4 regions of the Streptomyces bikiniensis genome follow, and region 3 is predicted to be linked to each of the others. Evidence: riboswitches for the same ligand, from Rfam matches in the RefSeq annotation. Region 3 holds a riboswitch; each other region holds the start of a gene.

Region 1 (6,972 bases), on a different contig from region 3:
CGAAGCCTCGCCGACGCCTCACCGAAGCGGCACATATCGGCAGGAGAAACCGTGGCGGCACACGAAGCGTGCCACCATGTGAGCCGCGACAGACGGAGGAGCCGGTGACGGCAGCAGCACAGGAGTCGGGAAGGCAGGCCATGGCCACGGACGCGGGCAGCACGGAGACAGAGAGCGGGACGCCCACCCGTACCGCGCGCGTGCCCAAGTACTACCGACTGAAGCGCCACTTGCTCGACATGACCGAGACCCTGCCGCCCGGCACGCCGGTCCCGCCGGAGCGGACGCTCGCCGCCGAGTTCGACACCTCCCGCACCACCGTGCGCCAGGCCCTCCAGGAGCTGGTCGTCGAGGGGCGCCTGGAGCGCATCCAGGGCAAGGGCACCTTCGTGGCCAAGCCCAAGGTCTCCCAGGCGCTGCAACTCACCTCGTACACCGAGGACATGCGCGCCCAGGGCCTGGAGCCCACCTCACAGCTCCTCGACATCGGCTACGTCACCGCCGACGACACCCTCGCCGGGCTGCTCGACATCTCGGCCGGCGGCCGGGTGCTCCGCATCGAGCGCCTGCGGCTCGCCAGCGGGGAGCCGATGGCGATCGAGACCACCCATCTGTCGGCGAAGCGCTTCCCGGCCCTGCGCCGCTCCCTCGTGAAGTACACCTCCCTCTACACCGCGCTCGCCGAGGTCTACGACGTGCACCTCGCCGAGGCCGAGGAGACCATCGAGACCTCCCTCGCCACCCCGCGCGAGGCCGGGCTGCTCGGCACGGACGTGGGCCTGCCGATGCTGATGCTCTCCCGCCACTCGCTGGACGCGCAGGGCGAGCCGGTGGAGTGGGTGCGGTCGGTCTACCGCGGCGACCGGTACAAGTTCGTGGCCCGGCTCCAGCGCCCCCACGGCTGAGCGCCCGCGAGGCGCCTCCCGGAACGGCCGCACCCCCTCCCGGCGGGTGCGGCCGTTCCGTGTTTCCGGGAATGTCGTATTACCGCCGCGGGGTGCCGCCGGCGATCGAAGAAGGCCGCTTCCGACAAAACACATCCGTTATGCGGACGGGGGTTCCATGAAGCGGACGCGTCCCCTAGATTTCCCCAGCATTACCGAGGTGATCAGCGAGGGGACGGAATCGCCATGTCAGAAGCGGCACAAGGGAAACAACCGACCATCACCCCCCTGCGGGTGGTGATCGCGCTCTGTCTCGTCGCCCCGTTCGTGGCGATGCTCTGGGTGAGCTCCTACGCGAAGGTCGAACCCCTCTTCGCCGGCATCCCCTTCTTCTACTGGTACCAGATGCTCTGGGTGCTGGTCTCCACCCTGCTCACCATGGTCGCGTACAAGCTGTGGCAGCGGGACCAGCGCGCCCGCAAGGGGGGTGACGCGCGATGAAGGACGGCGTGAACGGCGTGGCACTCGCCGTCTTCATCTTCTTCTTCCTGGCCGTCACGGTCATGGGCTTCCTCGCCTCGCGCTGGCGCAGGGCCGAGAACGAGCACAGCCTCGACGAGTGGGGCCTCGGCGGCCGGTCCTTCGGCACCTGGGTGACCTGGTTCCTGCTCGGCGGCGACCTCTACACCGCGTACACCTTCGTCGCCGTCCCGGCGGCCATCTACGCGGCGGGCGCGGCCGGCTTCTTCGCCGTCCCGTACACGATCCTGGTCTACCCGCTGATCTTCACCTTCCTGCCCCGCCTGTGGTCGGTCTCGCACAAACACGGATACGTGACCACCTCCGACTTCGTCCGGGGCCGCTTCGGCTCGAAGGGCCTGTCGCTGGCGGTGGCGCTCACCGGCATCCTCGCCACCATGCCGTACATCGCGCTCCAGCTGGTCGGCATCCAGGCCGTCCTGGACGTGATGGGCGTCGGCGGCGGCGAGAACACCCACTGGTTCGTCAAGGACCTGCCGCTGCTCATCGCCTTCGGCGTCCTCGCGGCCTACACGTACTCCTCGGGCCTGCGCGCCCCCGCGCTCATCGCCTTCGTCAAGGACACCCTGATCTACGTCGTCATCGCGGTGGCGATCATCTACATCCCGATCAAGCTGGGCGGCTTCGACGAGATCTTCAGCAAGGCGGGCGAGGCCTTCGCGCAGACCAACCCGGCGACCGACAAGCCGCGCGGCGCGCTCGTCCCCGGCGAGGCCGGGCAGTGGACGTACGCGACGCTCGCGCTCGGCTCCGCGCTCGCGCTCTTCATGTACCCGCACTCCATCACGGCGACCCTGTCGTCCCGGAGCCGCGAGGTCATCCGCCGCAACACCACGATCCTGCCGCTGTACTCGCTGATGCTGGGCCTGCTGGCGCTACTGGGCTTCATGGCGATCGCCGCCGGGATCCAGGTGAAGAACGGCCAGCTCGCCATCCCGCAGCTCTTCGAGACCATGTTCCCCGACTGGTTCGCGGGCGTCGCGTTCGCCGCGATCGGCATCGGCGCGCTCGTCCCGGCCGCGATCATGTCCATCGCCGCCGCCAACCTCTTCACGAGGAACATCTACAAGGACTTCATCAGGAAGGACGCGACCCCGGCGCAGGAGACCAAGGTCTCCAAGATCGTCTCGCTCCTGGTGAAGGTCGGCGCGCTCGCCTTCGTCCTCACCATGGACAAGACGGTCGCGATCAACTTCCAGCTCCTCGGCGGCATCTGGATCCTGCAGACCTTCCCGGCCCTGGTCGGCGGCCTGTTCACCCGCTGGTTCCACCGCTGGGCGCTGCTCGCAGGCTGGGCCGTCGGCATGGTGTACGGCACGGTCGCCGCGTACGGCGTCGCCAGTCCGACCCAGAAGCACTTCGGCGGCTCCTCCGCCGAGATCCCGGGCATCGGCGAGATCGGCTACATCGGTCTCACCGCCTTCGTCCTCAACGTCCTGGTCACCGTGGTCCTCACCTTCGTCCTCAAGGCCGTCAAGGCCCCCGAGGGCGTCGACGAGACCTCTCCGTCGGACTACACGGCCGACGCCGGCGACCCGGGCGTCCAGGTCGAGATGGAGAAGGCCACCGCGCCCACGCACTGACGCCACCGGCACGGAAGGGGCCCGGGACCTCCGCGAGGAGGCCCCGGGCCCCGGCGCGTTCCCGGCGGGCACACTTCCCCCATGGACTTCACGATCAGGGCGGTACGGCCCGGGGAGTACGAAGTGCTCGGCGAGCTCACCGGACGCGCCTATCTGGACGACGGGCTGCTGGCGTACGGGACGGAGGACTCCTATCTGGAGGTGCTGCGGGACACGGCGCGGCGGGCCCGCGAGAGCGAGGTCCTCGTCGCGGAGGACGCCCGGGACGCGGCGGGCCGGATCGTCGGCGGCGTGACCTTCGCCCGGGGCGGCACCCCGTGGGCCGACATCGCCGTGCCCGGCGAGGCCGAGTTCCGGATGCTCGCGGTCGCCCGGGAGGCCCGGGGCCGGGGCATCGGGGAGGCGCTCGTACGGGCCTGCGTCGACCGGGCGCGGGCCCTGCCGGGGTGCGCCCGGATCGTGCTCTCGACGGGCGCCGGGATGGTCGCGGCGCACCGGATCTACGAGCGGACGGGCTTCGTCCGCACCCAGCACCGGGACTGGGAGCCGATCCCCGATCACTCTCTGCGCACCTACTCCCTGGACTTCTGAGCCCAAGTCCCGTCCAGGGGACGACACAACATGTGGGGGGTGCCACGAGCGGCGCCCCCCACATGTATGCTCGTCCTCGCTGTCGACGCAGGGGAATCCGGCGCGAATCCGGAACTGTCCCGCAACGGTGTACTTCGTGCGGTTTCGTCCGAGGTGAGTCCGAGCACCTGCCGACAGCGCGCCCGGTCCTTCCGTTCCGGGTGCCACAGACGTCCGGGCCTCGCGGAGTGGGCCGGTGGACGCGGTGCGTCGTGCGTGGACGCCCGCCCGTCCGCCTGTCCCCGCCGAGGCCCCGAGCCGAGCGAGGGAGAGCCCCCACGTGACCATCGCGCCCGCCGATCCGGCTTCGGCCGAGGCTTCCGCGGTCGAGAGCGACGGCCCCGGGACCGTACTGCTGCGGACCCTGACCGACCTCACCGCCGATCTCCCCGACACCGACCCCGGCCGGGTCGCCGCCGCCGCGCTCCGCGGCCGCAGCGCCGCCGCGGACGAGGCGGAGCTGCGCGAGCTGGCCACCGAGGCGGCCGCCGGCCTGATCGCCGAGGACCCGGCGTACTCCCGGCTCGCCGCCCGGCTCCTCACGATCACCATCGCGGACGAGGCCGCCTCCCAGGGCTCGGTGAACTTCTCCTCCTCGGTGGCCGTCGGCCACCGCGAGGGCCTGATCGCCGACCGCACCGCCGAGTTCGTGGCGCTGCACGCCGACCGCCTCGACGCCGTGATCGACCGCGCCGGCGACGACCGCTTCGGCTACTTCGGCCTGCGCACCCTCTACTCGCGCTACCTGCTGCGCCACCCGATCACCCGCAAGGTGATCGAGACCCCGCAGCACTTCATGCTGCGCGTCGCCTGCGGCCTGGCCGAGGACGAGAGCGTCCGCGCGCTCGACGAGGTGGCCGCGCTGTACGGCCTGATGAGCCGGCTGGACTACCTGCCGTCCTCCCCCACGCTCTTCAACTCCGGCACCCGCCACCCGCAGATGTCCTCCTGCTACCTCCTGGACTCCCCGCAGGACGAGCTGGACTCCATCTACGACCGCTACCACCAGGTCGCGCGCCTCTCGAAGCACGCGGGCGGCATCGGCCTCTCGTACTCCCGCATCCGCGCCCGCGGTTCGCTGATCCGGGGCACCAACGGGCACTCCAACGGCATCGTGCCGTTCCTCAAGACCCTCGACGCCTCCGTCGCCGCCGTGAACCAGGGCGGCCGCCGCAAGGGCGCCGCCGCCGTCTACCTGGAGACCTGGCACGCGGACATCGAGGAGTTCCTGGAGCTCCGCGACAACACGGGCGAGGACCAGCGCCGCACGCACAACCTGAACCTGGCGCACTGGATCCCGGACGAGTTCATGCGCCGCGTGAACGCCAACGCCGAGTGGTCGCTGTTCTCCCCCTCGGACGTGCCCGAGCTGGTCGACCTGTGGGGCGAGGAGTTCGACGCCGCCTACCGCAGGGCCGAGGCGGCCGGCCTGGCCCGCAAGACGATGCCGGCCCGCGACCTGTACGGCCGGATGATGCGGACCCTGGCCCAGACCGGCAACGGCTGGATGACCTTTAAGGACGCCTCGAACCGTACGGCCAACCAGACCGCCGAGCCCGGCCACACCGTCCACTCCTCCAACCTCTGCACGGAGATCCTGGAGGTCACGGACGACGGCGAGACCGCGGTCTGCAACCTGGGCTCGGTCAACCTCGGCGCGTTCGTGGTCGGTTCGGACATCGACTGGGAGCGTCTGGACGCGACCGTCCGCACGGCCGTGACCTTCCTCGACCGGGTCGTGGACATCAACTTCTACCCGACCGAGCAGGCGGGCCGCTCCAACTCCCGCTGGCGTCCGGTCGGCCTGGGCGCCATGGGCCTCCAGGACGTCTTCTTCCAGCTGAAGCTGCCCTTCGACTCCCCCGAGGCGCAGGCGCTCTCCACCCGCATCGCCGAGCGGATCATGCTCGCCGCGTACGAGGCCTCCGCCGACCTGGCCGAGCGCAACGGCCCGCTGCCGGCCTGGGAGAAGACCCGCGCGGCCCGCGGCGTGCTGCACCCCGACCACTACGACGTCGAGCTGAACTGGCCGGAGCGCTGGACGGCGCTGCGCGAGCGGATCGCCGCCGTCGGCATGCGCAACAGCCTCCTCCTCGCCATCGCGCCGACCGCGACGATCGCCTCGATCGCCGGCGTGTACGAGTGCATCGAGCCGCAGGTCTCCAACCTGTTCAAGCGCGAGACGCTGTCGGGCGAGTTCCTCCAGGTCAACTCGTACCTGGTCGACGAGCTGAAGAAGCTCGGCGTGTGGGACGCGCAGACCCGCGAGGCGCTGCGCGACTCCAACGGCTCGGTGCAGGGCTTCACCTGGGTGCCGGCCGAGGTCCGCGCGCTGTACCGCACGGCCTGGGAGATCCCGCAGCGCGGCCTGATCGACATGGCCGCCGCCCGCACCCCGTTCCTGGACCAGTCGCAGTCGCTGAACCTGTTCCTGGAGACGCCCACCATCGGCAAGCTGTCGTCGATGTACGCGTACGCCTGGAAGCAGGGCCTCAAGACGACGTACTACCTGCGCTCCCGCCCGGCCACCCGGATCGCCCGCGCCGCCCAGGCGTCGACGGCCGCCGCCGCGCCCATCCCCGTCCAGCAGGTCGCCGACCCCGACGCGGTCGCCTGCTCCCTGGAAAACCCCGAATCCTGCGAGGCCTGCCAGTAATGTCCACCCCGAACACCGAGAAGAACCTGCTCGACCCGGGCTTCGAACTCACCCTCCGTCCCATGCGCTACCCGGACTTCTACGAGCGCTACCGGGACGCCATCAAGAACACCTGGACCGTCGAGGAGGTCGACCTCCACTCGGACGTCGCCGACCTCGCCAAGCTCACCCCCGGTGAGCAGCACATGATCGGCCGCCTGGTCGCCTTCTTCGCGACCGGCGACTCGATCGTGGCGAACAACCTGGTCCTGACGCTCTACAAGCACATCAACTCCCCCGAGGCGCGGCTCTACCTGAGCCGGCAGCTCTTCGAGGAGGCCGTGCACGTCCAGTTCTACCTGACGCTGCTCGACACCTACCTGCCCGACCCGGAGGACCGCGCCGCCGCGTTCGCCGCCGTCGAGAACATCCCCTCCATCCGCGAGAAGGCGCAGTTCTGCTTCCGCTGGATGGACTCGGTCGAGAAGATCGAGCGCCTGGAGACCCAGGCCGACCGGCGCCGCTTCCTGCTGAACCTGATCTGCTTCGCGGCGTGCATCGAGGGCCTGTTCTTCTACGGCGCCTTCGCCTACGTGTACTGGTTCCGGTCCCGGGGCCTGCTGCACGGTCTGGCGACCGGCACCAACTGGGTCTTCCGCGACGAGACGATGCACATGAACTTCGCCTTCGAGGTCGTGGA
Region 2 (6,972 bases), on a different contig from region 3:
GAGGGGGGAGACGACCTCGGCCGCGTCGGCGGCGTCCAGGTTGTCCCGCAGGACCAGGACGAGCAGCGTCCCGGTGAACCCGGCCGTGGCCCAGGCGCCCCACAGGGCGTTCCGGCGGACGAAGAGGTTCCAGCCGACGGCGGTGCCGAGCAGCAGGGCCGTGCTGACGAACGCGGAGGCGGTCCGGCCGGTGAAGCCGTCGGCGCGGCCCCCGCCTTCGGGGCCGAAGTGGGTGGCGAGGGGATCGGGGAGCCGGTCGTACCAGAGGGCGAGCACCAGCAGGTACGCGAGGAGCACGAGGACGAAGGGGAGCGCGGCGAGCACGCGGAGACGGGGTGTGGCGCGGTTCATGGAGACCTCCCTTGTTTGCACTCTACTAGAACAAGTAGTTCATGGGGAGACCGAAGGCCGTGCGACGGAAATGACGAGACGGAACGTCTTGCGAAGGGCCCGCCCGTGCCGTACGGTCGTCACAACGAAACGAGACGAGACGTCTCGTCCACTTTCGCCCACGTCGCCGACGTACAGGAGACCGCCCTTGTTCCGTGCCCAACTCACCGACGTCACCAAGCGCTACGACGCGCCCGGCGCCCGGTTCCGCACCGTGCTCGACCGCGTCTCCCTCTCCGTCCGTCCCGGCGAACGCCTCGGCGTCGTCGGGGACAACGGCTCCGGGAAGTCCACCCTCCTGCGGCTCCTCGCCGGCCTGGAGGCCCCCGACAACGGCGACGTGACCGTCGAAGCCCCCGGCGGTCTCGGGCACCTCGCCCAGACCCTGGACCTCCCCCCGGAGGCCACCGTCGGGGACGCCGTCGACCACGCCCTCGCGGACGTACGGGAGTTGGAGCGGGCCGTCCGGGCCGCCGAGGCCGCACTCGCCGCGACCGGCGACCTCGACGGATACGCCCGGCTGCTCGCCGCGTACGAGGCGCGGGGCGGCGCCGGGGCCGACCGGCGGGTGGAGACGACGCTGCGGCGGCTCGGGGAGCGCGGCCCGCTCGACCGCGACCGGCCCCTCGGAACGCTCTCCGGCGGACAGCGGTCCCGGCTCGCGCTCGCCGCCGTGCTCGCCGCCGAGCCCGAGCTGCTGCTGCTCGACGAGCCCACCAACGACCTCGACGACGAGGCCGTGGCCTGGCTGGAGGAGCGGCTGCGCGCCCACCGGGGCACGGTCGTCGCCGTCTCCCACGACCGCGTCTTCCTCGACCGGGTCGCCACCGCGGTCCTGGAGGTGGACGAGGACCGCCGCACCCTGCGCCGCTACGGCAACGGCTACACCGGCTACCTGGCCGGACGCGCCGCCGAACGGGCGCGCAGGGTGAGGGAGCACGAGGAGTGGAGGGCCGAACTCGCCCGGTACACGGCCCTCGCGGACACCCACATCGACCGGTTCTCCGCGATCCCCCGCAAGGCCCCGGCCGCGTTCAGCGGGGCCGGCGCCTTCCGGGCCCGGTCGCGGGCGCACGGCGCCATGAGCCGCATCCGGGCCGCCCGCGAACGGCTCGCCCGGCTCACCGCCCACCCCGTGCCCGCACCCCCGGAACCCCTCAGGTTCCGCGCGGACCTCGCGGGCGAGGGCGCGCCCGTAGACCTCGTGGACGTCCGGGTGGAGGGACGGCTCCGGCTCGACGCCCTCCACCTCGACGCGGGCGAACGGCTCCTGGTCACCGGCCCGAACGGCGCCGGGAAGTCCACCCTCCTGAAGGTCCTCGCGGGCGAACTCGCCCCGGACCGAGGCCTTTTGAGGGCGCCCGCCCGGGTCGGGCTGCTCCGCCAGGAGACGGCCCCGCCCACCGACCCCCGTACGGTGGCCGAGGCCTTCGGGGCGGACCGCGCGGACCGGCTCCTCGTCCTCGGGCTCTTCTCCGCCCGCGACCTGGCGACCCCCGTCCGGCACCTGTCCGCCGGTCAGCGCCGCAAGCTGGAACTGGCCCGGCTCGTGACCTCGCCCGCCGACCTGCTCCTCCTCGACGAGCCCACCAACCACCTGGCCCCGGGCCTGGTGGAGGAGATCGAGGCGGCCCTGGCCGCGTACCGGGGCACGCTGGTCGTCGTCAGCCACGACCGGCGCCTGCGGGAGAACTTCCGGGGCCGCGTGCTCGAACTGGCCCCGGAGGCGGCCCTGATGTCCCAGGGCCCGTCCGGCGGATCAGGGTCACGGCCCCGGCCATGATCCGCCGGACATGCCCTAGGGCGTGTGTCGAAAGTCCCGCCTGCCCGGCGGCGCCCGGCACGCACTCCCCCGTAGCCCTTCGGGCACGGGGGTGCCCCCAGCCGCGTTGTCGGGATCAGGGGTTGGCCTCCTTCAGGAAGGCCTGGTTCTCCGGGTCGAGGACGTACTCCTGCGTCAGCTTGTCGTACATCCAGTCCGCGACCACGCCCGTCGTGGCGTCGTACCCGAAGAGGTAGTCGACGGTCGCCGCCAGCTCGAACGCGCCCTTGTAGCCGTGGCGGCGCATCGCCTCGATCCAGCGCGGGTTGACCACGCGGGCCCGGAAGACGCGGGAGGTCTCCTCGACCAGGGTGCGGGTGCGGACGGTCTCCGGGCGGGTCGAGTCGCCGATGTACGCCTCGGGGGCCGTGCCCTTGAGCGCGCGGACGGTCGCCACCATGCCGCCGTGGTACTGGAAGTAGTCGTCCGAGTCCGCGATGTCGTGCTCGCGGGTGTCCGTGTTCTTCGCGGCCACCGCGATCCGCTTGTACGCGGTCTCCATCTCGGCCCGCGCCGGGCGCCCTTCGAGCCCGCGCCCGTACGCGTAACCGCCCCACACCGTGTACACCTCGGCGAGGTCGGCGTCCGTGCGCCAGTCGCGGGAGTCGATCAGCTGGAGGATGCCCGCGCCGTACGTCCCCGGCCGCGAGCCGAAGATCCGGGTGGTGGCGCGCCGCTCGTCGCCGTGCTCGGCCAGGTCGGCCTGCGCGTGCGCCCGTACGTAGTTGTCCTCGGCGGACTCGTCCTCCAGGCCCGCCACCAGCCGTACGGCGTCGTCCAGGAGGCCGATGACGTGCGGGAACGCGTCGCGGAAGAAGCCCGAGATGCGCAGGGTGACGTCGACGCGCGGGCGGCCGAGCTCCGCGAGCGGGATCGGCTCCAGGCCGTTCACGCGGCGCGAGGCCTCGTCCCACAGCGGGCGGACGCCGAGCAGGGCGAGGGCTTCGGCGACGTCGTCGCCGGCGGTGCGCATCGCGCTCGTGCCCCACAGGGAGAGGCCCACGGAGGTCGGCCAGTCGCCGTTGTCGGTGCGGTAGCGCTCCAGGAGCGAGTCCGCGAGCGCCTGGCCGGTCTCCCAGGCGAGCCGGGAGGGGACGGCCTTCGGGTCGACGGAGTAGAAGTTGCGGCCGGTCGGCAGGACGTTGACCAGGCCCCGGAGCGGGGAACCGGACGGGCCCGCCGGGACGAAGCCGCCGTTCAGCGCGTGCACGGCGTGCGCCAGCTCGTCGGTGGTGGCGGCCAGGCGCGGCACGACCTGCTCGGCGGCGAACCGCAGCACGGCCCGCACGTCGGGGCCGTGGTCGGCCGCGACCGACCCGACCGCCTCCACCGCCCAGTCCGCCGCCTCCATCGCCTCGACCAGCTCGCGCGCCTTCGCCTCCGCCTCGTCGGCGGTGGTGCGGGTCGCGGCCGACTCGTCCAGGCCCAGGGCCTCGCGCAGACCGGGCAGGGCCTGCGTGCCGCCCCAGATCTGGCGGGCGCGCAGGATGGAGAGGACCAGGTTGACCCGGGCCCCGCCGGCCGGGGCGCCGCCGAGGACGTGCAGGCCGTCGCGGATCTGGGCGTCCTTGACCTCGCACAGCCAGCCGTCGACGTGCAGCAGGAAGTCGTCGAACCCGTCGTCCTCCGGGCGCTCTTCGAGCCCCAGATCGTGGTCGAGCTTGGCGGCCTGGATCAGGGTCCAGATCTGGGCGCGGATCGCGGGCAGCTTCGCCGGGTCCATGGAGGAGATCTGCGCGTACTCGTCGAGCAGCTGCTCCAGGCGCGCGATGTCGCCGTACGAGTCGGCGCGGGCCATCGGCGGCACCAGGTGGTCGACCAGGGTGGCGTGCACGCGCCGCTTGGCCTGGGTGCCCTCGCCCGGGTCGTTGACCAGGAACGGGTAGACCAGCGGGAGGTCGCCGAGGGCCGCGTCCGGGCCGCAGGCGGCGGACAGGCCGGCGTTCTTGCCGGGCAGCCACTCCAGGTTGCCGTGCTTGCCCAGGTGGACCATGGCGTCGGCACCGAAGCCGCCGTCCTCGGCGCGGGCCGCGATCCAGCGGTAGGCCGCCAGGTAGTGGTGGGACGGCGGGAGGTCCGGGTCGTGGTAGATCGCGATCGGGTTCTCGCCGAAGCCGCGCGGCGGCTGGATGAGGACCAGCAGGTTCCCGCGCCGCAGGGCGGCGAGGACGATGTCGCCCTCCGGGTTCCGCGACCGGTCGAGGAACATCTCGCCGGGCGCCGGGCCCCAGTGCTCCTCGACCTGCGTCCGCAGCTCCTCGGGGAGGGTGGCGTACCAGCGCTTGTAGTCGGCGGCCGGGATGCGGACCGGGTTCCTGGCCAGCTGCTCCTCGGTCAGCCAGTCCTGGTCGTGGCCGCCGGCCTCGATGAGGGCGCGGATCAGCTCGTCGCCGTCGCCCGACACCAGGCCGGGCAGCTCCTCGACGGGCCCGAAGTCGTACCCCTCCTCGATCAGCCGGCGCAGGAGGGAGACGGCGGAGGCGGGGGTGTCGAGGCCGACGGCGTTGCCGATGCGGGAGTGCTTGGTGGGGTACGCGGAGAGGACGAGCGCCAGCCTCTTCTCGGCGTTCGGGATGTGCCGGAGGCGGGCGTGCCGCACGGCGATCCCGGCGACGCGGGCCGCGCGCTCGGCGTCCGCCACGTACGCGGGCAGGCCGTCCGCGTCGATCTCCTTGAAGGAGAACGGGACGGTGATCAGGCGCCCGTCGAACTCGGGGACGGCGACCTGGCCGGCGGCGTCCAGCGGGGACAGGCCCTCGTCGTTCTCCTCCCACGCGGACCGCGAACCGGTCAGGCAGAGGGCCTGGAGGATCGGCACGTCGAGCGCGGCGAGCGCGCCCGCGTCCCAGGCCTCCTCGTCGCCGCCGGCCTGCGCCTCGGCCGGCTTGGTGCCGCCCGCCGCGAGGACGGTGGTGACGAGGGCGTCGGCGGTGCGGAGGGTGTCGATCAGTTCCGGCTCGGGAGCGCGCAGGGAGGCCACGTACAGCGGGAGGGCCCGCGCGCCGGCGTCCTCGATCGCGTCGCACAGGGCGCCGACGAAGGCGGTGTTGCCGCTCATGTGGTGGGCGCGGTAGTAGAGCACGGCGATCGTCGGGCCGTCCCCGTCCCGCGCGGTCCGCTCCAGCGGGCCCCAGGTCGGGGCGGCGGCCGGGGCCTCGAAGCCGTGGCCGGTGAGCAGGACGGTGTCGGAGAGGAAGCGGGCCAGCTGCTCCAGGTTGGCGGGGCCGCCGTGCGCCAGGTAGGCGTGCGCCTCGGTGGCGACGCCGACGGGCACGGTGGACGCCTCCATCAGCTGCGCGTCGGGCGCCTGCTCGCCGCTGAGCACGACCACCGGCTTTCCGGCGGCGCGGATCGCGTCGAGCCCGTCCTGCCAGGAGCGGAGGCCGCCGAGGAGCCGGACGACGACGAGGTCGGCGCCGTCGAGGAGGGCGGGGAGGTCGGCGAGCGGGAGCCGGGACGGGTTGGCGAACCGGTACTCCACCGGGCCGCCGGCCGCACGGGCGCTGAGCAGGTCGGTGTCGGAGTGCGACAGCAGCAGGAGCATGGCGAGGCAGGCCCTTCCTCGGGGTTGTCCGCGCCCCGGGTGGTCGTGTGTGCGGCGGGAGTTCCTGACTCACCCGCCCGGGAGTGCCGGGCCGGCTCACAGTGGCGGGACCGCGCCGGAATCTCACCGGGCTTCCTCCCCGGGGTCCTGGGACCCCATGCCGACTCGCATCCTAGATCGTGGGCCGCGGGGGCTGGAGGGAGCGGGAGGGTCGGACGGATCACACCGGGCCCGAAGGGGCGGGCGCCCGGCTCGCGCGCCCTGCCCCCGGCGCTCCGAGTCGGGCCGGTCACACCCCGCCGACCGCCGGTTTCCCGTGGGTATGCTCGCCGCCATGCCGCCCGACCCGACCCCGGCCCCGACGCCCGCCCCCGGCGCACCCCGTGTGCGGGAGCGCGGCGACGCCTGCCCCGGGGCGCTGCGGCTGCACTCCGCCGACGACGGGCACCTGGCCCGACTGCGGCTCCCCGCAGGGCTCCTGACGTCGCGTCAGGTGGAGGTCCTGGCGGACGCAGCCGAGGCCCTGGGGGACGGGCGGATCAGCGTCACCTCGCGCGGCAACGCCGAGCTGCGCGGCCTGGCCGGCGGCTGCGGGGCGGAGCTCGCGGCGCTCCTCGCGGAGGCGGGCCTGCTGCCCTCCCCCACCCACGAGCGCGTCCGCAACATCGTGGCCTCCCCGGCCTCGGGCCTCGACGGACTCGGCGCCGCCGACGTGCAGTTGTGGGCCCGCGAGCTGGACGAACGGCTCTGCGCCGCGCCCTGGGCCGCCGCGCTCTCGGGCCGTTTCCTCTTCGTCCTGGACGACGGCCGCGGCGACGTCACCGGCCTCGGCGGGGATGTGACCTTGGTCGCAGCGGACCCCGGCACCGCGCTCCTGCACCTCGGCGGCCGGACCGTGCGCGTGGCCGCCGCCGACGCCCCCCGCGCCGCCCTCGCCGCCGCCCGCGCCTTCCTGACCGCCGCCCGCGGGGCCGGTACGGGCGCCTGGCGCGTCCGGGAGCTGCCGGAGGGCTCCGGGGTGGACGTACGGGCGGCGCTCACGACGGCCGGGATCGCGGCGGAGCCCGTACGGGAGGCCGTACGGAAGCCCGTAGAGGAGGCCGCCGTACGGAAGCCCGTGGAGGAGGCCGCCGTACGAGAGGACATACGGAAGCCCGTACAGGAGGCCGTACGGGAATCCGCCCCGCCCCACGGCGCTCCCCCCGCTCCCGGCCCC
Region 3 (6,972 bases):
GGTCGCGCCGGGATCGTCCGACGGGTGATCGGTCGGGTCGTCCGACGGGGTACCGCTGGGGTCGGCGGTCGGGTCGCCGGTCGGGGTGTCGCCGGGGTCGTCCGACGGGGTACCGCTGGGGTCTCCCGACGGGTCGCCGGTCGGGGTGTCGCTGGGGTCGCCCGACGGGGTCCCGGTCGGGTCGTCGGTCGGGTCCGGGCCGGGGCCGGGCTCGGTCAGGCCGATCCTCCCCAGGGGAACCTGCGCGAGCGCGAGCACGGCCTGCGGCGTGGCGCGGCGCCACTGGTCGCGGAACTCGCCGATGCCGGCGGCCTTCGCGTCGGCCAGTGCCGCGTCGTTGTACGCGATGGCGCCGCTCTCCGCCGCAGCGGCTCCTCCGTTCGACGCGCTGATCTGCCGGGCCTCCACCCAGTCCGCCGCCTTGTCGGCCTCCGCCTGGTGTCCCGTCGCCGCCAGCGCCTGGCCGCCGAGGCCCGTGCTGTTCGCGTTGGCGTCGCTGGTGGGGCCGGATCCGGTCAGCGAGCCGTCGGCCTGCTGGGTCTTCGCCAGCCAGTCGCCGCCCTTCCCGGCGGCCTCGGCGGCACCCACCGCACCGTCCTCGGCCGCGGCCAGCAGCGCCTGCACGGCCATGGCCGTGGAGTCCGGGTCCAGTACCACGGTCGCCCCCTGGGCGTCGCAGTCTCCGGTCACCGTGGTGTCGCCGCTGTCGAGGTCGAACGGGAAGAGGCGGAAGCCGCCCGCCGCGCACTGCTGGTCGATGAGGAAGTCGACGGCGCTCTGCGGCACGTCACCGCTGCGCGCGAGTCCGAGCACGGCCAGGGACTGACCGAAGGTGTTGCTGTCGTCGCGGCCCCCGACGACCTTGTCCTTCACCCGGCCCTCCTCCAGCCCCGCGGAAGGTCCGGCGATCAGGTCGAGCGTCTCCTGCCGCAGGTCGTACGCACCGAACTCGGCGGGGTCCTCCCCCGCGACCACGGCCGCATAGAGCAGCTTGGCGGTGGCACCGGCCACCCGCTGACCGGGCTCGCCCCAGGCGTCGAAGCTGTTGTAGTCACGGACGTGTGCCTTCAGCGTGTCCACGACCTTGTCGGCCGACGCCTCGTCCGTGCCCGTCGCCTTCAGGGCGATGAGGGTGTCGATCGTCAGGCCCCAGTCGTACATGCCGGGGGCGAAGCCGGGTATCGCACCGTTGTCGAGCTCACCGGCCTGCCATCGGGCGGCGGCCACGGCGGGGTCGTGTCGCGGCGCGGCGGCGGCGCTGGAGCTGAGGGTGACCAGGCCCGCGGCGAGTACACAGCCGCCGGCGGCCAGCGCGGCGACGAGCTTGACCTGTGGTCTGACGCCGAGCATGGCGCAGATCCCTTCGACAAGGGGCCCGCACCATGTCCCCCGGAACGCCGACGACGCGGAAGGAGCCCTGAAGCGTGTTCGTGGGGCGAACACACCAGGGCCCGGGAGGCGGTGACCGGGCTCCACGCTGCAGACCATGACAGTGAGAAGCAGTACACGGACACGAGAGAGTGATCCGGCTCGCGGCAAGGAGTGCTCCACCGCTCACGGTTGCAGGTCAGCGCCGGACTCGCACCGGCTTCCCTCCCTCGCGTACGCATTCAGTTGTGCGTCCGCCATCAAGCGGAACGGCCGAATCCTATGCAGGTGAAAGCAATTTCGGCCAGCTCGATACGTGCGGTACACGCCACATTGCGCTCGCGACGCCGCAGTTCACAGCGTCGGACACCGCCTCAGGCCCGCCTGGTGTCCCGAACGGGAGGGCACGGGCGGCCCGGACACGGGAGGTCCGGGTCGCCCGCCCTGAGAACGCCGACCGTCAGAACGAGGTCCAGGTGAAGGCGACCTGGTCGCCGTTCTCTATCTCGAACTGGCAGCCGCCGACGGGGGTCGGGGTGCCGTTCACCGAGATGCTCCAGTACGCCGAGCCGCCGCCGCTGACGCCCTTGACCGTGTCGACGGAGAAGTCGTCGAACGACGCGTACCAGGTCCCGTCCCACGTGAAGCCGTTGCGCTTGGCCGCGTGATCGAGGGCGGCCGTCGGGGTCGGGACCTTCGTGGCGTGCGCGCTGCCGTTGGTGCCGTCGCACTTGTGGGTGCCGCCGGTGGTGGTCGTGACGTCGTGGCCCCAGGTGAAGACCTTCTTCTGGAAGAGCAGTCCGTCGGGGCCCTGGACGGTGACGGTCACTCTCACCGGCGCGTTCGTGAACGAGGCCGTGGTCCCGGCCTGCGCGACCGCGGGCGCGGTGGTCAGGGCGAGACCGAGGGCCGTGGTGGTGACGGCGGCGCGGCGGAGCAGGGTGGTGCGCATGAGGTTCCCTTCGGTAAGGAATGCGTGGTCGGTGCGTGGTTCATCCGGCGGTGCCGTCCGGGCTCGTGTCCCGGCCCGCGAAGCGGATCGGGGCCTGGAAGCGGGCTTTGCGGGCGGCGCGGCGGAAGACGGTGAGGACGGCGGGGCCGGCCAGGGTGATGGCGACGAGGTTGGTGACGGCGCGTCCGGTGTCCCAGCCGAGCGAGGTCGCCAGGTCGAAGGCGAGGTACCGCTGGAACTGCTCGGTGAACGGGAGTCCCGGGAGGTAGGCGATGGAACTGTTCGGGTCCAGGGAGAAGGGCCAGAAGGAGAGGTTGAGCAGGAAGCCGAACAGATAGCCGGAGAGCGAGCCGTACACCGCCAGGAGGGCCACCTCCCGACGGCCGGTGGCCTTCGGCAGGAACCCGGCGAGCATGCCGACGAAGGCGCAGCCGAACATCTGGTACGGCATCCAGGGGCCGACGCCGCCGGTGATGAGCGCCGAGGCGAAGAGCGAGGTGCAGCCCAGGGTGAACCCGAAGCCGGGACCGTAGACCCGGCCCGCGAGCACGAGGATGAAGAAGACCGTCTCGATGCCGGCGGTCCCCGCGCCGAGGGGGCGGATGGCGGCGTTGACGGCGGACAGGACGCCCAGCATGGCCAGGGCCTTGGAGTTGATGCCGCCCTCGGCTATCTCGGAGATCACCACGCAGAGCACGATGACGAGCAGCACGCCGAAGATCAGGGGCGGGGCGTAGTTCGAGCCGAACTTGCCGGGCGCGACGAGGAACGGCCAGAAGAACGCGACGACGCCGAGGAAGGCCGCCATGGCGATGACGAGCGCGGCTCGGGGGCGGATGCGGATGGCCGCGGGGGAGGTGCTCACGCGCTCGGGTCCGTTCCGTGGACGTCGAGTACCGAGGCCAGTTGGTCCACGGTGAGGTAGGGCAGGGGAGCGAGGATCTTCGCGGTCTGCGGGGCGAAGACGGGGGAGGCGACGATGACCTCGGTGGTGGGTCCGTCGGCGACGACGTCCCCCTCGGCCATGACGACGACCCGGTCGGCGGCACGGGCGACGAACTCGACGTCGTGGGTGGAGATGACGACGGTGCGGCCCTCTGCCGCGAGGCCGTCGACGATCCCGATCAGTTCGCCCTTGGCCCGGTAGTCGAGCCCGCGCGTGGGCTCGTCGAGGAGCACGACCCGGGGGGCGGCGGCGAGTTGGATCGCGAGGACGAGGGCGAGTTTCTGGCCCTCGGACAGATCGCGGGGGTGGGTGGTGTCGGGGATGCCGGGCGCGAGCCGGTCGAGCAGGGCGCGGGCCGGGATGCCGTCGGCCCGTACTTCGGACTCGGAGTCGGCCTGGTCGAGTTCCTGCTTGACGCTCTCCAGATAGAGCAGGTCGGTGGGCGTCTGCGGCACCAGGCCGACGAGGCGGCGGGCCTCGGTCGCCGAGACCTTCCGGGGATCTCGCGTCCCCGGGCCGTCGGACTCCCCTACGGAGACCGAACCGGCCTTGCGGGGGCCGGAGCCCTGGAGCGCCCAGAGCAGGGAGGACTTGCCGGAGCCGTTGCGGCCCATGAGCGCGGTGATCTCCCCGCCGCGGAGGTCGAGGTCGACCTCTCGGACGGCGGGCACGCCCTGGTACGTGACCGTGATGCCGCGTGCGGTCAGCAGCCGGGGCCGGTCCGCGCCGGGCGCCGGCCGGACCGCCGGGGGCACGACACCGTTCAACCGGCTCCGCAGGGGCGCCGCCGCCCGTCGGGCGTCGCGGATGGACAGGGGCAGCGGCGACCATCCGGCGGTGCGGCCGAGCTCGACGACGGGCGGGGCGATGGACGACGTACGGAAGACGTCCGCGGGTGGTCCGGAGACCACGCGCCCGTCCCCGGGGAGGTGGATGACGCGGTCGGCGTACTGGACGACCCGCTCCAGGCGGTGTTCGGCGAGCAGGACGGTGACGCCGAGGTCGTGGACGAGTCGGGTGACGGCGGCCAGGACCTCCTCGGCGGCCGTCGGGTCCAACGCGGAGGTCGGCTCGTCGAGGACCAGGACGCGCGGGTGGGCGGTGAGGACGGAGCCGATGGCGACGCGCTGCTGCTGGCCTCCGGAGAGCTCGTGCAGGGCCCGGTGGCGCAGGTCGGCGAGACCCAGCAGGTCGAGGGTCTCCTCGACGCGCTTGCGCATGGTGGCGGGTGGGACCGCCAACTGTTCCATCGCGTAGGCGAGTTCCTCCTCGACGGTGTCGGTGACGAAGCCGTCGAGGGGGTCCTGTCCGACGACGCCGACGACGTCGGCGAGTTCGCGCGGCGGGTGGTCGGCGGTGTCCCGGCCGTCGACGGTGACCCGGCCGTAGAGGGTGCCGCCGGTGAAGTGCGGGACGAGCCCGTTGACGGCGCCGAGGAGGGTCGACTTGCCGACGCCGGTGTGGCCGACGACGAGGCAGAGTTCGCCCTCCTCCACGGTCAGGTTCACGTCCCGCAGGACGGGCTCGGCCGTGTCCTCGTAGTGGACGGTGACCTGGTCGAAGGTGATCACGTGGATTCCTCGGTGCGCTGTGCGGGGATGCCCGGACGGACCGGTGCGCTCGGTGGTGGGGCCAGGAATCCGGCGGTCCCCGCGAGCAGGATCGCGGCGGCCGGAACCAGCGGGAGCGTGGGCCAGCTGAGCGGGTAGATGGAGGGGTTGAGCTCCGCGGCGTTGAAGCCCGCGTTGCTGAACAGGAGTACGGCGGACAGGACACCGCAGCCGGCGACGGCCCACTCGGCGGCCCGCCAGGGGTCCGGCCGGTAGGCGGTCCGGGTGATCCGGCGCCCGCCGAGGCGCAGCCCCGCCACGCACAGCAGTCCGCCGGCCAGCAGTGCGGGGAAGCCGAGCAGCATGGGGGCGGTGGCGTCGAGGAGTCCGTACGCGCCGGCGCACAGGCCGCACATGCCCAGCAGCATCAGGGCGCCGGTCGTGCGGCGGGAGCGGCGGGTGGCCGTTCCGGCCCGGCCGTAGCCGCGGGAGTCCATGGCCGCGGCGAGCCGCAGGGAGCGTTCCAGGGCGTCTTCGAGGACGGGGACGATGATGCCGCGCAGGGCACGCAACCCCTTGGAACGCCCGGCCCGCAGGCGTCGTGCCCGGTGCACCCGCTGGACGCTCTGCACCAGTTGGGGCGCCACGCTGATGGACACCGTGACGGCCACGCCGAGTTCGTACAGCGCGCCGGGAAGCACCCGTAGCGCCCGCTTGGGGTTGGCGAGGGTGTTGGCGGCGCCGATGCAGCAGAGCATGCAGGCGAGCCGGAGGCCGTCCGTGGCGGCGGAGAGCAGGGCCTCCAGGGAGACCGGGCCGCCGATCTGGATGCCGGCGTACCAGTCCGGGGTGGGCAGGTGAGGGAGGGAGAAGAGGAAGTGGTCGTGGGGGGTGATGCCGGTGGCGAAGACCGCGCGGAACACCACCCGGATCGCGACGACGGTGAGCGCCAGGTAGAGGTAGTACTTGAAGCCGCGCGCCCAGGGGGCCTCGGTGCGGCGCATGGTGATGACGTATCCGAGGACCGCGAGGACCAGGAAGAGCAGCAGCGGGTTGTTGGTGCGGCTGACCGCGGTGGCGAGCGCCAGGGCCCAGATCCACCAGGCGACGGGATGGAGGGTGCGGGGCAGCCGACGGCCGCCCGCGTCCGGCGCGAGGCCGGGCGCGGACGACCGAGCGGTCGCCGCGGAGGTGCGGGACACGCGGCTACTCCGTACGACGGCGGCGCTTGGCCGCGAACACGGCGGCGGCGCCGATCAGCAGGCCCAGGGCCCCGGTGACGACGGCGGGAACCCAGGAGCCCACGTCGTGGGCCGCGTCCGCCGCCGGTGCGGCGTCGACCACCTTGGGGCCCGGTGCGGCCACCGCCGGAGAACCGGTCGTCGCCGACGGAGTCGCGGACGGGGTCGGTGTGGGTGTCGGGGGCGGCGTCGGGGAGGCGCTCTTCGACGGGGTCGGGCTCGCCGTGACCGAGAGGGAGGGGGACGGCGGGGGAGGCGTGGTCGGATCGGCCGGGGGCGGGTTCTCCGGCGCCGGCCCGGTGTCGACGCCCGGGGGCAGCGGAGCCGCCGTCCGGGTGTCGCGGGGCACGGGCCCGCCGCCGGTCGGCTTCGCGTTCTTCGCGCGCAGCTGGTCGGGGGTGACGGTGGGCCGGCCCTGGGTGCCCTCGATGTTGGTGCCGCCGAAGATCCACAGGTCGACGCTGCCGGGCTTGGGCTTGTAGAGCATGGCGCCGAGCTGGCTGTACGTCCAGGTGTTCTGGCCCGGGTCGGCGTGCCAGTACGACCAGTACGCCGACGCGGGCGGGGTCAGGACGCAGTCGTCCTGCTGGGGCGTCGGGTACTGCTTGCCGCCCTGGTGGCCGCTGTAGCCGATGCGGCAGATGAAGGCGGGACCGTCGTGGCCGGTGCCGGTGGTCCGCCAGCCGCCCTGGTTCAGCAGCTCGTACCCGGTGGTGGGCGTCGTGCCGCAGGAGCGGTAGATCGGTCCGCCCCAGTGGCTGAAGTCGACGGCCAGCACGACACCGGACGAGGTGGTGCACTGCCCCATCGGCTGAGGAGCGGCTCCCGCCGGGGCGGCGGTGCCGGCGAAGGCCGCCACGGTGAGCGCCAGCGCGGCCGTCGTACGGGCGAGGCCGGGGGCGCCCCGTCGGGCGG
Region 4 (6,972 bases), on a different contig from region 3:
GGTTCGTCGAGCATCTGGGCGTCCAGCACGCCGAGGGCCAGGTCCTCCTTGGAGGCGAAGTGGAAATACAGCGCCCCCTTGGTCAGTCCGGCGCGCACCAGGATCTCCCCGATGGTCGTCCGTTCGTAGCCCCGCTCGGCGAAAACGGCGGCGGCCGACTCCAGGATCAGCCGCCGGGTCCGAATTGCACGCGCTTGCTGCGCCAAAGCGCCTCCCGCTGTCTCGCTGTCTGTGCTCACCCTGTGACGTGAAGCATTGAAAAGAAAACCGCGCTCTACGTACCCTACGCCGGACGGATTTGCCGTTCGGGGTGCGCAGGGACTGCGAGGGGGAGCCATGGAACAACACCACCGTGGAGGAACGACACCCGTTCCGGGGGAGTTCGTCCACCGGGCGGACCCCGCCGACATCATTCCCACGGGCTGGGCACAGGTGGAGGAGAACCGTTACTCCGTCTCCGCTCGCTGGCCTGCTTCGCATCCCTTCTTCTCCCTGGTGGCAGGTGACCGGCACGACCCCGTGTTGGTGGCCGAGACGATACGTCAGGCCACCATGCTCGTCCTTCACGCCGAGCTCGGGGTACCCGTGGAGGATCAGTTCGTCATGTGGGAGCTGAACTACACCGCCGATCCCGGAGAACTCGCCGTCGACGGCCCCTCGTCGGAGATCGTCGCCGAGATCTCCTTCCCCGAGCTCGACAGGCGCGCGGGCAAGGTGCGCGGCCTGCGCACCAGCGTCCTCATGACCCGGGACGGCCGGCGGGTCGCCACCGGCGACAGCACGGCGCGCTGCACCCCGGGCCCGGCGTACCGCCGGATGCGGGGCGAGCGGATGGCCGCCCTCGGCCGCCCGGTCCCCCTGATCCCCGGAGTGGACCCGCACCTGGTCGGCCGCGAGGACCCCAAGGACGTCGTCCTGGGCCCCGGCGACCGCCCCGACCGCTGGCAGCTGCGGATCAACACCGCCCACCCCACCCTCTTCCGCCGCCCGAACGACCACGTCCCCGGGATGCTCCTCCTCGAAGCGGCCCGCCAGGCGGCGATGCTGGCGACCGGCAGCACCGCCTACCTCCCCGCCGCCATGGAGCTCTCCTTCTCCCGCTACGTGGAACTCGACAGCCCCTGCTGGATCGAGGCCGAGGTCCTGAGCGCCCCCGCCGACCCGGCGACCACCGTCCGGGTCACCGGCCACCAGGACGGAAGCCGCGTCTTCCTCTGCACCCTCACCTCCCCGTCCCGGGAGCCGGTCGCGGCCGGGCCCTGCCCCGCCGTCCGGTCGGCGGGCTGATCCGGACCATGGGCCCCCGCATCCTGATCACCGGCGCGTCCGGATTCATCGGCGGCCGGGTGGCGGCCGCCGCCGCGGCGACGGTGGAGGCCGGGCACGTACGCCTGCTCACCCGCGGCCCGCTCGACCCGCCGGCCGCCGGGCCGGAGGGGGCCCCGGCGGTCGAGACCGTCCTGGGCGACCTCCGGGACCCCGGCTCCCTGCGCCGGGCCTGCGAGGGGATCGACGTGCTGGTCCACTGCGCCTCCGCGATCGGCGGGGACGAGGAGACGGCCCGCGCCGTCAACGACGAGGGCACCCGGGCCCTGGTCGACGCGGCCGTACGCGCCGGGGCGACCAGGATCGTCGCCCTGGGCACGGCCTCCGTCCACGGCCGCGGCCCCTTCCGGGCCGCCGCCCCCGGCACCCTGCCGATCGCCCCGGTCTCGGCCACCAGCCGCACCCGCGCGGCGGGCGACCGGCACGTCACGGAGGCCGGCGGCACCGTCCTGCGCCCCCACCTCGTGTACGGGACCGGGGACCGGCGGATGCTGCCGGGCCTGGTCACGCTGCTCGGCGCCCTGCCCGGCCCGCTCGACGGCGGCACCTCGCGGCACTCCATGATCGACGCGGACAGCCTGGCGCGCGTCCTGCTCGGCGCGGCGCTCTCGCCCAGGACCCAGGCCGGCCCCCACCACGTGAACCACCCCGAACCGGTGCCGGTCGCGGACCTCCTCGCGGTGGGCGAGGCCCTGCTCGTCCACCGCGCCGGGCCGCGCCGGGGACCGGCGGTGACCGTCGCCGAGGCGCGCACCCTCCTCGCGGACCACCCCTTCGCCCTCCACCACCTCGACATGCTCGCCACCGACCACTGGTTCGCCGACGAACGCCCCTGGCGGGAGCCGGGCCGCGACCCGGGAGCGCCCTTCACCGAGGGGTTCGCGAGGCACGCGGAGTGGTACCGGAGCCTCCTCGGCCGTTCCTGAACGGGAAGCCCGCCCGGTCTCCCCGGGCGGGCCCGAGACCCCCTCGCGCACCCCTCCTCCGGGCGGTTCCCGGTCGATAAAGTGGGGGCACGATGACACGTTTCCGCGAGAGCGTCCGGTCCCTGCTGCGCGAGCAGGTGCTCGACGCGGCCTACCGCCTCGTCGCCGCCGAGGGGTGGAGCGGGCTGCGCATGACCTCCATCGCGCGGGCCGCCGGCATCAGCCGCCAGACCCTCTACAACGAGTTCGGCTCGAAGGAGGCCATCGGAAACGCCCTGGTCCAGCGCGAGCTGGAAGGCTTCCTGATCGGCATCGAGCGCGAACTCGACGCGCACCGCGGCGCGTTGGAGTCGGCTGCGGCGGCCGGAGTCGGCTACACGCTCCAGCAGACCGTGGACAACCCCCTCATCAAGAGCGTCCTGGTCGCGGCGCGGGGCGGCGAGGACGACCTCCTCGCCTACCTCACCACCCGTACGGAGCCGGTCTTCGGCACGGCGATGGCGATGCTCGACGCGTACGCGACCGAGGCCTGGCCCGACGTGGACGCCGAGTCGCGCGGCCTCGCCGTCGAGACGGTCGTGCGGCTCACCGTCAGCCACATCGTCCAGCCGGTGGCCCCTCCCGCGGAGACGGCGGCGCGCATCGCCAGGATCACGGCGAGGATCGCGTACCCGGGCGGCACCTGAGGCGCGCGCCGTCTCCGGGCCGGAAGTACGGAGCCGGGGCCGTACGCGCGACTCCCGAGCCGGACGTACGACGAGGTCCGGTGCCGAACACGGGGGATCTTCGGCACCGGACCTCTGTTGAATATTCTACGAGATGGTCCGGGGTGCTCGCGCACGCCCCCCCGGCCGACGGGCGAAGCGCGGCCCGACGGGGTACACCTCCCCTGAGACGCGGATGCGGCCGGACCCGGCCGGGACACCCCTCGCCCGCGTCCCCGACGCCGAGGAGGAGGCCGCCGTGGAAGGCAGGAGCAAGGGATTCGTGCATTCCTTCAACCGTCTCGGGGGATACGGGTTCGTCGTCCCCGTCGGCTCCGAGGACCAGGTCTGGTTCAGCGCGGAGGACATCGAGGACGAGAGCCGGACCGTCTCGGAGGGGCAGCAGGTCTCCTTCGTCCTGGTCCTCGGGGACGGCCGCTTCGAGGCCAAGGAGCTGCGCGTCTGACGGCCACCGCGCCCCGGGGCGCGCCCCCGGGGCGGTGGTACTGTGCCGAGGCCAGTCGCACCTTTGTACGCACCCGAACGGGTGGGTGCACGGGTCAGGGAATCCGGTGCGAGACCGGAACTGACGCGCAGCGGTGAGGGCGACGGGCGGAGCATCGGCCACTGGGCGGCGACGACGGCCCGGGAAGGCGCCCCGTCCGGCTGACCCCGAGTCCGAAGACCTGCTGGCGGCCCCGGCGGCACACGCGCGCCCGGGGAGCACCGTACGACAGGCTCCGCGCATGAGCCCTGGCCGCAGAGGAAGTCCCGTGCCGCTCGCACACCCCGTCCGCTCCGCCGTGCCGTTCCTCACCGGAGCCCTGCTCCTGACCGCGACGGGCTGCGGCGCGGGGACCACCCCCGCCCCCGACCGGCCCGCGGGCGGCGCCGCCGGGGAGGCGAAGACCGGGTACCCCGTCGTCCTCGACGACAACTGCGGACGGCCCGTCCGCGTCGAGCGCGCGCCCGAGCGGGCCGTCGCCCTCGACCAGGGCGCGGCGGAGATCATGCTCTCCCTCGGCCTCGCCGACCGCATGGTGGGCACCGGCACCTGGACGGATCCCGTCCTCAAGGGCCTGGAGAAGGAGAACGCCAAGGTCCCGCGCCTCGCCGACCGCTACCCCTCCTTCGAGAAGGTCCTCGACACCGAACCCGACTTCGCCGCCGCCTCCTTCACGTACACCCTCGGCAAGGGCGGCGTGGCGACCCGCGAGCGGTTCGAGGAGCTCGGCGTCCCCACGTACCTCTCGCCCACCGACTGCGTCGGCAAGGACAACGGCGGCGACGGCGACGGCGTCCGCGTCCGGCCGCTCACCATGGAGACGGTCCACGGCGAGATCCGCGACCTGGCCCGGATCTTCGGAGTCCCGGAGCGCGGCGAGAAGCTCGTCGCGGAGCTCAAGGCCCGGGTGACGAAGGCGACTTCGGGTGGAAGCTTCGAGAACGCCACGGTCCTCTACTGGTTCGCCAACTCCGAGGCGCCCTACATGGCGGGCTGCTGCGGCGCCCCCGGCATCGTCTCCCGCGAACTGGGTGCCAAGAACGTCTTCGACGACACCAAGGAGGAGTGGCCCCAGATCAACTGGGAGACCGTCGCCGACCGCGACCCCGACGTCCTCGTCATCGGTGACCTCACCCGCCGCTCGCAGTCGGCCGAGAGCGCCGCCAAGAAGATCGAGTTCCTGGAGTCCGACCCGGTCACCCGCAACATGACCGCGGTGAAGAACAAGCGGTACGTGCTGCTCAGCGGCCAGGCGCTCAACCCCACGGTCCGCACCGTCGAGGCCGTCGAGAAGGTGGCGGCGGCCCTCCGCTCGTACGGTCTCGCCAAGTGACGCCCACTGCCCCTCCGCCCACTGCCCCTCCGCCCACCGCCCCTCCGGCCGGGGCTTCGGTGCGGAAGGGAGCCGCGGTCCTGCTGGGGACGGCGGCCGGGCTCGCGCTCCTGGCCGCGTCGATCGCCGTGGCCATCACCATCGGCCCGGCCCGCATCGGCGTCGCCGACGTGTGGGCGACGGTCGCCGCCCACCTCGGCGGGGGCGTCCCGGAACTCTCCCCGATCCGGGACGGGATCGTGTGGGACCTGCGGCTTCCCCGCACCCTGCTCGCCGCCGTCTGCGGCGCCGGCCTCGCCCTCTGCGGCGCGGTGATGCAGTCGCTGCTGCGCAACCCGCTCGCCGACCCCTTCGTCCTGGGCGTCTCCTCCGGCGCCTCGACCGGCGCGGTCGCGGTCGTCGTCCTCGGTGTCGGCGGGGGAGTGCTCTCCGTCACCGGCGGGGCGTTCCTCGGGGCGGTCTGCTCCTTCGCGCTGGTGCTGCTGCTCAGCCACACCCTCGGCGGCTCCACGGACCGCGTGGTCCTCTCCGGGGTCGCCGCCATGCAGCTCTTCTCCGCCCTCACCTCCTTCGTGGTGATGACGGCCGCCGACGCGGAGACCACCCGGGGCGTCCTCTTCTGGCTGCTCGGCTCGCTCGCCGGGGCCGGCTGGACCGACGTGTGGGTCTGCCTCGGCGTCCTCGCGGCGGCCCTGACGACCTGCCTCGGGTACGCGCGGACCCTGGACGCGTTCGCCTTCGGCGAGGAGGCCGCCGCCTCCCTCGGCGTCGCCGTCGCCCGGACCCGGATCGTCCTCCTCTGCGCCACCGCGCTCCTGACGGCCGCCCTGGTCTCCGCCGCCGGGGCCATCGGCTTCGTCGGGCTCGTCCTGCCGCACGCCGCCCGCGCGCTCGTCGGCCCCGGGCACACCCGGCTGCTCCCGGTCACCGCCCTGGCCGGAGCCGTCTTCCTCGTCTGGGCCGACACCCTCGCCCGTACCGTCCTCGACCCCCAGGAGGTCCCGGTGGGCGTGGTCACCTCGCTGATCGGCGTACCGGCCTTCGTCCTGGTCCTCTACCGCACGAGGAGCACGCGATGACCCCCACCCGCGAGGACACGGGCCTGCGCGCCGACCGGGTCTCGCGCACCGCCGGCGGCACCCTCGTCCTGGACGGCGTCGGCATCGCCCCGGTCCCCGGCACCGTCACCGGCCTCCTCGGCCCCAACGGCTCCGGCAAGTCCACGCTCCTGCGCCTGCTCGCCGGCGTCCTCGCCCCCGACTCCGGGACCGTCACCCTCGACGGCGAGCCCCTTGCCGGGCTGGGCCGCAGGACCGTCGCCCGGCGCCTCGCCACGGTCGAGCAGCAGTCCGACACGCAGACCGACCTGACCGTCCTCGACGTCGTACGGCTCGGCCGCGTCCCGCACCGCAGGGCCTGGACCCCGCCCTCGGTGGCGGACGAGGCCGCCGTCCGCTCCGCCCTCGCCCGCACCGGCCTCGCCGACCGGGCCCGCCAGCCCTGGCGGACCCTCTCCGGCGGCGAGCGCCAGCGCGTCCAGATCGCCCGCGCCCTCGCCCAGGAGCCGCGCGAGCTCCTCCTGGACGAGCCCACCAACCACCTCGACGTCCAGCACCAGCTGGACCTCATGGAACTCGTCTCGGGCCTGCGCCTCACGGCCGTCGTCGCCCTGCACGACCTGAACCTCGCGGCGATGTACTGCGAGCGGTTGGTGGTCCTCTCCGGCGGACGCGTCGTGGCCGCCGGCACGCCGGACGAGGTGCTCACCGAGGAGCTGATCGCGGACGTCTACCGGGTCCGGGCCGCCGTGACGCACCCGGACCCCGGCGGCCGCCCCCACGTCCGCTTCCTGGGGACGGCCGGGCCGCCCTACTCCCCTTCGCCGGGCTCCGGCGCCAGCGCGTCCATGAAGGAGCTGACCGAGAACACCGCGCGCCCGGGACCGGCCGGACCGTAGCCGGGCGGGGCGGTCAGGTCGTTCTCCCGGAGCGTCTCCGTGTACGCCTCCAGGAGCCGCAGGTGGTACTCCAGCGGGGCGCCGTCCGGGTTCTCGCGGCCCAGCGGCGTCGTCGGCTCCGGGCACCAGGTGGTGAACCGGGGCGTGATCCCGCGCGACATGAAGAACCGCAGCCCCTCCCGCGTGGAGGCGATCGCCTCGTCCACGGTCAGGAAGCCCGA

What was found. Region 3 has a riboswitch for cobalamin ahead of OO47_RS00130 (prenyltransferase/squalene oxidase repeat-containing protein). Riboswitches for the same ligand answer to the same signal wherever they lie in the genome.
Region 1: linked by a shared signal. The riboswitch ahead of OO47_RS21710 (ribonucleoside-diphosphate reductase subunit alpha) and the one ahead of OO47_RS00130 (prenyltransferase/squalene oxidase repeat-containing protein) in region 3 are both predicted to bind cobalamin.
Region 2: linked by a shared signal. The riboswitch ahead of cobN (cobaltochelatase subunit CobN) and the one ahead of OO47_RS00130 (prenyltransferase/squalene oxidase repeat-containing protein) in region 3 are both predicted to bind cobalamin.
Region 4: linked by a shared signal. The riboswitch ahead of OO47_RS24740 (ABC transporter substrate-binding protein) and the one ahead of OO47_RS00130 (prenyltransferase/squalene oxidase repeat-containing protein) in region 3 are both predicted to bind cobalamin.

What each region holds. Positions count from the first base shown of each region.
Region 1 is NZ_JNXJ01000028.1:30,441-37,412, reverse strand. Features, by position in the region: gene OO47_RS21730 (GntR family transcriptional regulator) at 141-905, shown strand; gene OO47_RS21725 (DUF3311 domain-containing protein) at 1,131-1,385, shown strand; gene mctP (monocarboxylate uptake permease MctP) at 1,382-3,007, shown strand; gene OO47_RS21715 (GNAT family N-acetyltransferase) at 3,089-3,598, shown strand; adenosylcobalamin-variant (AdoCbl-variant) riboswitch at 3,678-3,775, shown strand; gene OO47_RS21710 (ribonucleoside-diphosphate reductase subunit alpha) at 3,918-6,293, shown strand; gene OO47_RS21705 (ribonucleotide-diphosphate reductase subunit beta) at 6,293-6,972, shown strand, end outside.
Region 2 is NZ_JNXJ01000006.1:195,652-202,623, forward strand. Features, by position in the region: gene OO47_RS06245 (DUF1648 domain-containing protein) at 1-351, opposite strand, end outside; gene abc-f (ribosomal protection-like ABC-F family protein) at 539-2,173, shown strand; gene cobN (cobaltochelatase subunit CobN) at 2,289-5,756, opposite strand; cobalamin riboswitch at 5,796-5,936, opposite strand; gene OO47_RS06260 (cobalamin biosynthesis protein CobG) at 6,091-6,972, shown strand, end outside.
Region 3 is NZ_JNXJ01000001.1:25,686-32,657, forward strand. Features, by position in the region: gene OO47_RS00130 (prenyltransferase/squalene oxidase repeat-containing protein) at 1-1,350, opposite strand, end outside; cobalamin riboswitch at 1,447-1,658, opposite strand; gene OO47_RS00135 (DUF4430 domain-containing protein) at 1,829-2,320, opposite strand; gene OO47_RS00140 (ECF transporter S component) at 2,361-3,185, opposite strand; gene OO47_RS00145 (ABC transporter ATP-binding protein) at 3,182-4,837, opposite strand; gene OO47_RS00150 (energy-coupling factor transporter transmembrane component T) at 4,834-6,018, opposite strand; gene OO47_RS00155 (hypothetical protein) at 6,023-6,972, opposite strand, start outside.
Region 4 is NZ_JNXJ01000035.1:715-7,686, forward strand. Features, by position in the region: gene OO47_RS24715 (ScbR family autoregulator-binding transcription factor) at 1-206, opposite strand, end outside; gene OO47_RS24720 (ScbA/BarX family gamma-butyrolactone biosynthesis protein) at 337-1,287, shown strand; gene OO47_RS24725 (NAD-dependent epimerase/dehydratase family protein) at 1,296-2,252, shown strand; gene OO47_RS24730 (TetR family transcriptional regulator) at 2,345-2,938, shown strand; gene OO47_RS24735 (cold-shock protein) at 3,240-3,422, shown strand; cobalamin riboswitch at 3,458-3,664, shown strand; gene OO47_RS24740 (ABC transporter substrate-binding protein) at 3,703-4,794, shown strand; gene OO47_RS24745 (FecCD family ABC transporter permease) at 4,791-5,873, shown strand; gene OO47_RS24750 (ABC transporter ATP-binding protein) at 5,870-6,751, shown strand; gene OO47_RS24755 (radical SAM protein) at 6,664-6,972, opposite strand, start outside.